Regions from separate parts of the Polymorphospora sp. NPDC051019 genome, predicted to be linked through region 1. Evidence: riboswitches for the same ligand, from Rfam matches in the RefSeq annotation. Region 1 holds a riboswitch; the other holds the start of a gene.

Region 1 (5,891 bases):
CTCCGCTGGCGGGGCCGCCGCCCCGCCAGCCGCCGGGGCGTGCCCCGGCCCGCCGGTCGGCGCTGGGCGAGCTGTGACGGATACGCCGGAGCCGGGTCGCGCAGGCGACCCGGCTCCGGCGTGAGTGTCCCTACAGCAGGGACAGGTGCACGTGGTTCGTGTGGTCGGTGTTCGGGTCGCCGTAGGCGCCGCTGTACGACTTCCAGCCGATCGCCGGTAGCCAGACCTGTTTGAACCAGATGACGTAGAGGATGCCGAGCCGGTCGGCGTTGCGGACCAGGAACGCGGCCAGGTTGTTGCCGTACAACCTGTTCTCACCCTGCGCGACGCCGCCGAAGCCCTTCTTCTGGGAAGAGAAGTCGCAGGCGCGTCCCTTGGGGTGCTCGTACGGCCCACCGGGGCGGTAGCAGGAGACGTACCAGTTGAACCCGGCCTTCTGGGTCTCCTTGAGCGCGTGCAGGGTACGCGCGGTGATGCATCCCGAGGTCGTCGGGTCGTTCTGGTTGCACGACTGTGCCGGCCACGATCCGTCGCGGTTGCGCGGGGCCTGCGCGGCGATCGGCGAGGTCGCGTTGACGAACCCGCCGGTCGAGGCGCCGCCGGCCAGCCGGAGCGCCTTCTCGGTCTCGGCCTTTTTCTTCGCCATGACCTCGAGTTGCTGCTGCTCCTCGGTGACGGCCTGGTCGATCGCGGCCTTGGCCCGGTTGGCCTGGTCGAGCGCGGCGTTGAGTTCGCGCATCTTCCGGTTGTCGTGCTGGGCGAGGGCGTCGAGGCTCTCGGCGCGGTCGAGGAAGTCCTCGGGCGACGCGCTGTTGAGCAGCATCATCATCGGCCCGATACGGCCCATCCGGTAGGCGTTGGCCGCCACCTGGCCGATCTCGGGCTGGAGCACCTCGATCTGCTTTTCGACCTTCTGTAGTTCGAGGGTGAGCTGCAGCTGGCGCTTGCGTGAGTTGTCGACCGCCGTCTTCGCCTCGACGTAGCCACGACTGGTGGCTTCCATCACGTCGCGCAGCAACGGGTTCTCACCCTCGTCGCCGGGCGTCGTCGGTGCGGAAGTTGGCTCGGCGTGTGCCGTGCCGGGGGCGACCGCCAAGCCGATGAGCACGGCTACGGCGGTCACGAGCGTGACGGGCAGCGACTGCCGCCGACGCTGGAATGACGTCATCTACCGTTCCTCCCATCTGCCGCCGACCGGGTTAGCTGACGGGTTCGGGACGGAAGGATCCCTACCGCTGGCGCGGATTCACCCCGGGACACCTGGTTCCCCGGCTCGCCTCGCGGCGATTGGGCGGCGGTCACCACCGGCGCCGATGGGCGCCGCCGGGCGGAGACCGCGGGCCAGCCTACCGGATGGTTCGGGTCCGTCGCTCCGGAACCACCGAGCCACTACCAGGGCGGATGCGTTACAGGACAACGACTTTCGGTGATGTCTGCTGGTCGGTCGAGCCGGCCGCCGGCGGCTGCCGGGCGGTGACTTGCCAGCTTGCTGACAGGTTCCACATGGCCGGCGCCCAGCGGCACGACTCATGGTGAATCCCGGTAAACCGTCCAACCGTTACCAATCGGAGGAAAGTGATCATGCAGATCGTCCCCAGGAAGGCGGCACTCGTCGGCCTCGGTGCGGCCGGGGTGCTCGCTCTGGCGGTGGCCGTACCGACCGTGGCCCTCGCCGAGGATCCGACACCCGCGCCGTCGACGTCGTCCTCCAGCGCGCCGTCCCGGACGGAGCAGCACGAGGAACGGCGGGCCGAGCACAACCGGCAGCTCGCCGAGGGGCTGGCCGCCGAACTCGGCGTCGACGTGGAGAAGGTCAGCGCCGCGCTGGAGAAGGTGCAGGGTGACCTGCGCACCGGGGCCGAGCAGGAGCGGCAGGCGAAGCTCAAGGAGCGGCTCGACGCGGCGGTCGAGGAAGGCAAGCTGACCCGGGAGCAGGCCGACGCGATCATCGCGGGCGCCGAGGCCGGCGTGTTCGGGGGCAAGGGCGGCGGGTTCGGGCCGGGGCCGGGACGCGGCGGACGCTGACCGGAGCCCGGCACCCACCGGATCGCGGGCCGGCGGCGGACCTGTCCGCCGCCGGCCCGCGCGGTCTCAGCAGTAGAGGTTGTTGCCGGGCGTGGTGCCGAGGATCTGGACGAACCGCTGGTAGGCGTTCACCCGACTCTGCACCGTGGCCGGGTTGCGGCCGTTGCACTCCAGCGCGCCGTTGATGCTGCGGATCGTCTCGCCGAAACCGATCCCGTTGACCATCGCGTGGTGCGGGGTCATCGTGCCCGGACCCGACTGGGTGTTCCAGTACCACAGCGCCGTCTTCCAGGCCACGGCCGCGTCGTTCTGCACCAGCCACGGGTTGGTGAGCAGCGGCAGGCCGAGCGCGTCGCCGGCCGCCTTGTAGTTGAAGTTCCAGCTCAACTGCACGGGGCCGCGGCCGTAGTAGGCGGCCTGGCCGGCCGGGCAGCCGTACGGCTGGCTGGTGTCGCAGTAGTGCGGGTAGTTGGCCTGGTTCTGCTCGACGATGTGGACCAGGCCGCCGGTCTCGTGGTTGACGTTGGCCAGGAAGGCCGCCGCCTCGCGCCGCCGGGTGGTCTCGTCACCGGTCTTGGCGAAGCCCGGGTACGCGCTCAGCGCGGCGGTCAGCCCGCTGTAGGTGTAGAAGCCGTTCCGGCTCGGGAACATCTGGTTGAACTGCGCCTGGCTGACCACGAAGCCAGTGTTGCCGCCCGGCGGGGTGGTGGGCGGCTGCCCGCTGCAGGAGTAGGGCTCCCAGTACCAGGTGCTGATGATCGGGTCGTACCCCGGGTTCTCGTGCTTGGCCCGGTAGTACTGGCCATTGGTGTAGCGGACGATCGAGCCGGCCGGGTACCACTGGCCGGCGACCCAGGCGGGATGGTTGCAGTTGGTGCCCGGCGGCGGCTGGGTGCCGCCTCCGCAGGTGCCCTGGTCGGCCCAGACGCCGGAGCCACCGGTGCTGGGCGCCTCGCCCTGCGTCCACCACTTGGCCTGCCAGTTACGGCCGTTGTGGGAGGCGGTCATGCCCCCGGTGTAGACCGCCGAGGAGTTCCAGGCGGTCGCGCAGGTCGCGGCGGACGCGGACGACATCGGTACGACGACGGCCAGGGCGACCGCGACCGCGAGTGCGGCCAGCGACGCGATCGTGCGTTTTCTGGACACCTAATCACTCTCCTCGTTACAGCAGACGTAGACAGCCATCTTTTAATAAACTTTACTAACCTATTCCGTCGATCAGCGCAAGGGATCGAGCCCCGGACATACGCGGGGCGCACGACGGCACCGGTCGAGGTCATCCGGCGGGAAGACGCCACCGGGTCACGCCGCACGGCCGGTCGCGGGGCGAACCGGATGGACCGACCGAGCTACCCAACGGCCAAAATGATCTAGATGAATACTCTTCGCCGCACGGTGCCCAATACGGTCGAACGACCCCGAGCACGAGGAGCCACCCGTGTCACCGCTGGTCAAAGGAGCCAGCACAGCGCTCACGTCGACCCGGGCACGGCTCGTGCCGAGCTGGACCGCCGGCGCCGACGTGGACGCGTCCGCGCTCCTGGTGACCGCGGCCGGCAGGGTCCGCGGCGACAAGGACCTCGGGTTCTACGACCAGCAGCACCACCCGAGCGGCGCGGCCGTCCACCCCGGAAAGCGGACCGGTCCGGCCGGTCCGCTCAACGGCTACAGGTGAGGCGTCAGCGCCAGCCCACGTCGATCCGGTCGCCGCGCTCGTCGAAGAAGTGCAGGGCGTCCAGGCGTACCGAGATCGCCAGCGGATGGCCCGCCGACACCCCCGGGTACGGCGCCAGCCGTACGGCCAGTTCCGCCGGCCGCCGGTGGTGCCGGCCGGGGTCGCTGAGCACACTGGTCCGGCCGCCGGCCTGCCGCTGCCGCGGGATCGAGCGGCCGGCGTCCGCGCCGCGCCCGGTCAGCCGCTGGACGGCATTACCGAGCCGCTTGATCGGCCCCGGCTCGGCGGCCTGGCCGGGGACCGCGCCGCTGATGTCGTCGACGACCACGGCGGTCGCCCCGATGTCGAGGTAGGCCAGCGACTCGTGTCCGTGGTGCTCCAGGTAGCGGATCCGGCCCTGGAGCACGTCGCCCTGGGTGTCGGGTGCGACCGGGGTCAGCGCCTCGGCCCGCATCCCGACCACGATCCGCTCACCGTGGTAGTGCGCGACGGCCCGCGCCCGGATGTCGTCCCACGGCAGGTAGAGCGCCTGGTCACCGAGGTTGAGCGTGACGTAGCGGTCCAGGTGCACGTAGACCGACGCCTCGAGCAGGTTCATCCGGGGGCTGCCGAGGAAGGCGGCGACGTAGAGGGTCGCCGGCCGCCCGTAGACCTGGGTGGGGGTGCCGACGTCCTGGAGCACCCCCTTACGCATGATCGCCACCCGGTCGGCCATGGTCAGCGCCTCGGCCTGGTCGTGGGTGACGTAGATGGTGCTGACCTTCAGCTCGCGCACCAGCCCGGAGATCTCGGCCCGCAGCTCCGCCCGCAGACCGCTGTCCAGGTTGGACAGCGGTTCGTCCATCAGGAACAGTCCGGGGCGGCGTACGATCGCGCGCCCCATCGCGACCCGCTGACGCTGGCCACCGGAGAGCTGGTTCGGTTTACGGCCGAGCACGTCGCCGATGCCGAGGGCGCTGGCGACGTCGGCCACCCGCTCACCGCGCGGAGCGGGCTCCACCCCGGACAGCCGCAGCGGGAAGGCGATGTTGTCGCCGACCGTCATGTGCGGATAGAGGGCGAAGTCCTGGAAGACCATGGCGATCCGGCGGTCGCGAGGTGGCAGGTCGTTGGCCAGCTCACCGTCGAGCAGGATGGCCCCCGAACTCGGGTCCTCCAGCCCGGCGACCATCCGCAGCACGGTGGACTTGCCGCAGCCCGACGGGCCGAGCAGCACCATGAACTCGCCGTCGTTAACGTCCAGATTGACGTTGTCGACCGCGATCGTGCCGTCGTGGAACACCTTTGTGACGTCTTTGAGCGCGACGGTTGTCACCGCCACCTCCCCAAGCCTCGATGCCGGCCTCCGAATGACTGTGACGAGCGTCATCAGGTCCGACTATCGGGTAAACGTTCCATGTTCGTCGTGTGACAGGCCAGTTACCTGGGTTGCTTGACCTTCAGGAGCCGCGATCCGCCGGGTCCTTCGACGACGGCCGAGGCGTATCCGTCGGCCCAGCCGTAGCTGCCGTCCGGGTCGAATATCCAGTCCACGCCGTACGCGACCAGCAGCTCACGGCGGCGCGGCTCGGGGGTCCCGGGGTCCACCAGCTCGGCCTGTTCCGCCCGGCGGCGCTCCTCGTCGTCGAGCAACGGGTCGGGCCAGGGCGGTGCCACCGACCGGATCTCGTACGCCAGCAGGGCCCGGCCGACGGACACGTTCCCGGTCAGCACCACGGCACCGGGTTCGACCGCCCGGCCCACCCAGCCGAGATCGGGCCGGTTGGTGACCCCGTGCGCCGCCCGCCGGGGCGCGCTGAGCTGGTCGGCGGGCAGCACGAGCAGCAGGTTGCCGTACTGGGTGGCGAATCCGGCCAGGCAGGCGACCGCGGCGACCGCCGCCCACAGCCCGGCCGGCAGCCGGGCGCCGTTTCCGGGCCGCCGAGGTGCCGAGCCGCCCGAGCCGGTTCCGACCTTCTCCGCATCGCCCGGCGGCTGTCCGGCGACCAGTCGCCGACCGAACGCCGTGGCCACGGCCATGGCGAGTTCGACCGCGGCGGCGACCTGGAGGCCGAGCAGCAAGACCGGCCACACCCGGCCGAGCGCGTACGCACCGATGAGCCAGCCGGCGAGCACCACCGCACCGGACAACCCACAGAGCAGCACCAGCGGGTCGAGCCGGTCCCGGCGCAGCCGCAGCACCAGGGCCGGC
Region 2 (5,891 bases), on a different contig from region 1:
GTTGTGCGCCTCGCACCGGCTGCTTTTTACCCACTCGCCTATGGCAGGACCTGCCTGAGCCATCCTTCTAGCTCCCTCTACGTTTTGCCGTGATCTCAAACGTGGCCGGATGCCACCAGGCGGCAGCCTACTTCCCGACCGCCCGCAATACGTCGACACGCGGAGGGCGGTTTTCAAAAACACCGTACGGAACCGTTCGGCCCCGGAAAGCACCCGCCAAAGCACCCGGTCCGACTACCGACGATCACGATTACCCACCACCCGAACCCGAACAGTTGATCTAGCCGGGCGAGAGGCCGATGACGCGCGGGGCGCAAAGACCCTGGAAAAGGCGACGACGACGGGTGTAACCTGCACAGGACTCGCTATGTGGCAGGTTGCGGCTAGCCAGGTGGCGGATTTGCCCGAGCGGCACCCGCTCGAGTAGTGGCGGATTTTGCCCGAGCAGCACCCGCTCGAGCAGCAGAACCGGCGCGGTTGTGCATCGCGCGCGCACGGAGGCTGAGCGAATGACGACGGTGCACGGACCGACGGTCGGACGACGGCGGCTGAGGTCAGCGCTACGCGCGGCCCGCGAGAGGGCGGGCTACACCCAGGAACAGGTCATCGGCGCGATGGACTGGTCGCTGTCCAAGCTGATCCGGATCGAGGCCGGGACCGTGTCGATCTCGACCAACGACCTCAAGGCGCTGTTGAGCCACTACCGGCTGACCGATCCCGAGCAGGTCTCGGAACTGCTGGAACTGGCCAGGGTCGCCCGCCGGCGGACCTGGTGGTCGCAGTACAAGGAAACCCTGCCCGCCCCCTTCATCGCCTACATCGGGCTGGAACTCGAGGCGTCCACCCTCTCGTTCTTCCAGTCCTCCGGCATCCCCGGACTGCTGCAGACCGAGGGATACGCACGGGCGACCGTCGCCGCGGCCGCCACGACCTCGACCGTCTTCCCGATCGACGAAAGCGAGATCGAAACGAGGGTGGCGGTCCGGATGCGCCGCCAACGCGAGATGCTCAGCCGCCCCGAGCCGCCACAGGTGAACGTCGTGCTCGACGAGGCGGTGCTGCACCGGCAGACCGGCGGGCCGGCCTGCATCCGCGAGCAGCTGCGGCATCTGGTCGCGATGGGCAGCGAACCCAGCATGAGCATCCAGGTGCTGCCCTTCACCGCGGGCACGTACGCCAGTCAGGGATCGTTCATCGTGCTGGACTTTCCCGGCTCCGACGACGCTCCGGTCGTCTACCTCGAGGGCGTGCTGGCCCAGGACATCGTCGACCGGCCCGACCTCGTGGCGCCCTACCAACAGACGTTCCAGCGGCTCCGGGAGATGTCCCTCGGGCGCGACGAGTCGATCGCCACGATCGACCGGATCGCCCGCCAGATCGGCTGACGATCCCCGGCTCCGGTTCGGTGAGGAGGCCACCGATGACCGCGCTACACGGAGCGACGATCGGACGCCGGCGACTGCGCTCGGCACTGCGGGCGGCCCGGGAGGGTGCCGGCCTCACCCAGGAACAGGTCGCCGACGCCATGGACTGGTCGCTGTCCAAGGTGATCCGGATCGAGGCCGGCGCCGTCTCCGTCTCCACCAACGACGTGAAGGCGCTGATCAGCCACTACCGGCTGACCGACTCCGAGCAGGTCGCGGAGCTGGTCGCCCTGGCCCGGGTCTCCCGTCGCCGGGCCTGGTGGTCGCGATACCGCGACGGGCTGCCGGCGCCGTACCTGTCGTACATCGGGCTCGAGGTCGAGGCGTCGAGCCTGCTGGTCTTCCAGTCGGTCGGGATTCCGGGGCTGTTGCAGACCGACGCGTACGCGCGGGCCAGCACCGTCGCCTCGTTGCGCTTCGCGGTGGAGCCGTTCGATCTCGACATCGTCGACGACGTACGGGCACGCCGCCGGCACGAGGTGCTGGACCGGGCCGACCCGCCGTCCATCGAGGTCGTACTCGACGAGTCGGTGCTGCACCGGCAGACCGGCGGGGCGCCCTGCCTGCGCGAGCAGTTGCGGCATCTCGTCGAGGCCGGCCGCAGGTCCAACATCACGATCCAGGTGCTGCCGTTCCAGGTGCCGGACTACGCGGTACGCGCCCCGTTCATCGTCGTCCGGTTCCCGGGTACGGGTGACACCGACGTGGTCTTCGTCGGCAGTCCACTGTCGCAGGACCTGACCGACACGTCGGACACGGTGGAGCCCTACGTGGCTGCCTTCCGGACCCTCCAGGGCATGTCGCTGGAGCCGGCGGCGTCGCTCGCGCGCATCGCGCGGATCGCCGACGACCTCGGCTGAGCCCGGGGTGGGCCGGACACGCGGACGCGGACGGATCCGGCAGGGATCCGTCCGCGTCGTGGTGCGGTCAGCGTACGGTCGGCCACTGGCCGGCGGCGGCCAGCGGGTCGGCGATGCCGCCGTACCGGGCGGCTTCCTTGGCCCGGAGCAACGCCCGGGAGACCTGTCCGTACACCCGTTCCTGGTCGGTGCTGAAGACCATGACGGCCCGGCCGCGGATGTCGGCCCACAGCTCGTACGGCCTGGGCCGCAGCCGGTATCCGACGGCGGCGGTCAGCATGGGCACCATGGCGGCGGCGCCGAGGGCCAGGTAGGTGGCGGGGCTGATGGTGTGGAGTTCGCGGACGAAGCCGAGGGTGACTCCGATTCCGGCGACCACCGCCGCGGTGACCAGCATCGACCGGACGATGAGTGGATCCCGTCGGCCACGCCCGGTCCGCAGGTTGGTCAACTCCCAGATCGGGTAGCGCCGTTTGCCGATCACGAACCACTCCGTCGTGATGTAGAGACCGGGCTGGCGGTAGATCGTGGCAGGTGTCCGGCGGGTTACCCATTCGGGCTTTCCGGACATGGCCTCTGTTGGGCGGGTGGGTTGGCGGGTAGCATTCACGAGATGCCTCCAAGGGCTCGTGACGCGGGTCGGCGACGCAGATCGAGAGCGACGTAGATCAAAATCGACGTAGATCGAAATCGCCAGTGTTCTGAGGTCGGCACGTGTCCCGAAAGATCCACATGCGGTTCGAAAGATCGGCATCTGATGGCAGTCAGGTGCCGATCGCCTTCTCGTTGCGGCGCCGGTTCCGCGAAACCTTTACGGCCTAACACCATTGTGTGGACCCGCGCGCCAAAAGAGAAGGGGGGCAATGTGCAACCTGGCACTTTTACAGGCGGCAGGTGGCCCCCTGGACACCCATAGCCACCACATTGCACACATTTGATCCGATTGATACCGCCAAGAGCGACAAATAGCCTCAAACAACAATCAATCTTGGCAAGATCGACTTTTGATCGCAGCGTCCGCCGCGCGGTCCATCCGCGATCCCGATCGAGCCGGCAATCGACGCAGCGCACAGCGACAACAACGGACAGTAAGCACATCGCGCCCCGACCAGGCAACTTCGCTCCACATCACGCAGCCGCCCTCTTTCGGTTGATCCGGACCACGACTAGGTTGGAGCCGCTGGTCCGGTCGTCAGCCAACCCCCTCGGGAGGCGCCGGCCCGGCGCCGCCGAATCACCGGTCATCCATTGTCGACATCCGATCACGCTGCGCAGTCGACCGGACCGGTGAACCGGGAACCCACCGGCACCAAGGGGTGAATCCACGTTTCGTGGTAGGGCGATCTTCCCGCCCGAATCCGTCAGCTAACCCGGTAGGCGGCTGGATCACGTCGATCGGGCGTGACCCGGGGAAGAAAGGCTCTGCCTGTATTGTCGCCCGCCCGGATGCTGCTGCGCGCCGTCGTCCTGACCGGCATCACCATCGGCCTCGTCGTACCCGCCACGGGTGCCGCCGCCGAACCGTCGGTCAGCGAGCTGACGCAGCGGATCAACAAGTCGTCGACCGAGCTGGAGAAGGTCGTCGAGTCCTACAACAAACTCAACGAGGAGATCAAGGCAACCAAGGCGGCCAAGACCGCGGTGGAGGCCAAGCTCGGACCGCTGCAGGAGCAGTTGGCCCAGACCGAGGTCGAGGTCGGCACGATCGCCGCCCGGGCCTACAAGTCGGGCGGCCTGGACACCATCCAGGCGATCCTCACCGCGAGCGAGAACGGGTCGCTCGTCGACCGCCTGGGCACCCTGGAACAGCTCGCCCGCGAACGCCAGTCGCAGGTGAGCGGGTTCACCGCGACCCAGCGCGAATACCTGGACGAGCAGGCACGGCTCGACGCCACCCTGGCCCGCGAGACCGCCCAGGCCAAGGAACTCCAGGCCGGCAAGAAGAAGATCGAGGCCGACCTCAAGAAGCTGTACGAGATGCGGGAGCGGGCGTACGGCGCGGCCACCAACCCGGGCAGCTCCTACACCGGCAGCATCCCGGCGGTCTCCGGGCAGGCCGGTGTCGCGGTCCGGTTCGCGTACGGCGCGATCGGCAAGCCGTACGTGTGGGCGGCCTCCGGCCCGAACGGCTACGACTGCTCGGGTCTGACGCTGGCGGCGTGGCGGGCGGCCGGCAAGTCGCTGCCCCACAACGCGGCCATGCAGTGGGACCGGGTGGCGAAGATCAGCCGGAGCGCGCTCCAGCCGGGTGACCTGGTCTTCTACAGCAACCTCGGCCACGTGGGCATCTTCGTCGGCAGCGGCAAGGTGATCCACGCACCGACCTTCGGCGAGAGCGTCAAGATCTCCAGCGTCGACATGATGCCCCCGTACGGCTACGGCCGGGTGCGCTAGACCACTCCTGCCGCCCGGCGGCCCCGCCGTGCCAGTCGCACGCGGGGACCGTCGGGCGGTCCGGTGACCGGATCGCGAACACCGCAAGATCGCCGTTTCGGCGCCGATAACGCAGTCGACTGCACATTCGGCGCCGAAACGGCGATCTTGAACGGCGATTGTCGTAGGACCGCCCCATGCTGGCCGGCATGACAGACCTCCCCGCGGTCCATCGGACCGTTCTGCCTGCTCTGCCCCCGTTCTCGTTCGACCTGAGCCTGCGTGCCCTCGACGGCTTCGGCCCGGGCGCCGGCGACCATCGCCGCACCGGCGACGCGGTCCGCAAGGCGTTGCTGCTCCCCGCTCCCGCCGGCCGTCCCGACCGGGCGGTCGTGGTCGAGGTCGCCGCGGCCGCCGGCCCGCCCGGTGTCACCCTGACCGTCTTCGCCGACATCCCGCTGGCGCCGGCCGACCTGTGCGCCGTCGAGCGGCTGGTCGCCCGCTGGTTCAGCCTGGCGGACGATCCGGCGCCGCTGCTGGCCGCCGCCGACACCGACCCGGCCATGGCCCCGCTGCTGCCGGTGCTTCGCGGCCTGCACCAGGTCCGGTTCGCGTCACTCGCCGAGGGCGCGGTCTACTTCACGCTCACCCAGCGCAGCACGCAGTGGTTCGCCGCGGCCCGCAAACGGCGCCTGATGGCCGACCTGGGCACGACCGTCCGGCTCGACGGCACCGCCTACACCGCGTTCCCTTCGCTGGCGACCATCGCCCGGCTGACCGACGACGAGCTGACCGGCTACACCGGCCACCGGCAGCGCACCGAGCGCCTGCGGGGCGTCGTCGAGGGGATCGCCGCCCTCGACGAGGAGTGGCTGCACACCGCCCCCTACGACGAGGTCCGCGCGGCCCTGCTCGGCGTCGCGGGCGTCGGCCCGTTCACCGCTCATTCGCTGCTGTTGCGGGTGCTCGGCCGGCCCGACGACGCACCGCTGGAGATGGCCCAGTTCGAGCTGGTCGCCCGGGCGGTCTACGGTGATCCGCCGCCGTCGGCCGCCGAGATCCGGGGCCGCTACGGACGCCACACCGGCTGGTGGGCGTACCTGGCCCGGGTCGGGCTGGGCTGGCTGCCCGACCCCGCCCCGGCGGCGGTGGGCTGAACGCACGAAGCGGCCGGCACTCCCCGCGGGGAGTGCCGGCCGCTTGACCGTACGGGGTGGCCGGATCTGTTACGCCG

What was found. A riboswitch is a leader RNA that binds a small molecule or an ion and turns the genes downstream of it on or off. The one in region 1 is predicted to bind cyclic di-AMP.
Region 2: linked by a shared signal. The riboswitch ahead of AB0M79_RS33115 (NlpC/P60 family protein) and the one ahead of AB0M79_RS17805 (hypothetical protein) in region 1 are both predicted to bind cyclic di-AMP.

What each region holds. Positions count from the first base shown of each region.
Region 1 is NZ_JBFBCH010000009.1:55,415-61,305, forward strand. It holds gene AB0M79_RS17800 (glycoside hydrolase family 65 protein) at 1-77, shown strand, start outside; gene AB0M79_RS17805 (hypothetical protein) at 131-1,168, opposite strand; cyclic di-AMP (ydaO/yuaA leader) riboswitch at 1,173-1,304, opposite strand; gene AB0M79_RS17810 (hypothetical protein) at 1,582-2,025, shown strand; gene AB0M79_RS17815 (glycoside hydrolase family 19 protein) at 2,092-3,171, opposite strand; gene AB0M79_RS17820 (TerD family protein) at 3,464-3,700, shown strand; gene AB0M79_RS17825 (ABC transporter ATP-binding protein) at 3,705-5,015, opposite strand; gene AB0M79_RS17830 (hypothetical protein) at 5,120-5,891, opposite strand, start outside.
Region 2 is NZ_JBFBCH010000030.1:24,781-30,671, forward strand. It holds gene AB0M79_RS33095 (DUF397 domain-containing protein) at 1-63, opposite strand, end outside; gene AB0M79_RS33100 (helix-turn-helix transcriptional regulator) at 510-1,385, shown strand; gene AB0M79_RS33105 (helix-turn-helix transcriptional regulator) at 1,421-2,284, shown strand; gene AB0M79_RS33110 (DUF6232 family protein) at 2,352-3,038, opposite strand; cyclic di-AMP (ydaO/yuaA leader) riboswitch at 3,540-3,679, shown strand; gene AB0M79_RS33115 (NlpC/P60 family protein) at 3,731-4,678, shown strand; gene AB0M79_RS33120 (hypothetical protein) at 4,867-5,814, shown strand; gene AB0M79_RS33125 (sigma-70 family RNA polymerase sigma factor) at 5,884-5,891, opposite strand, start outside.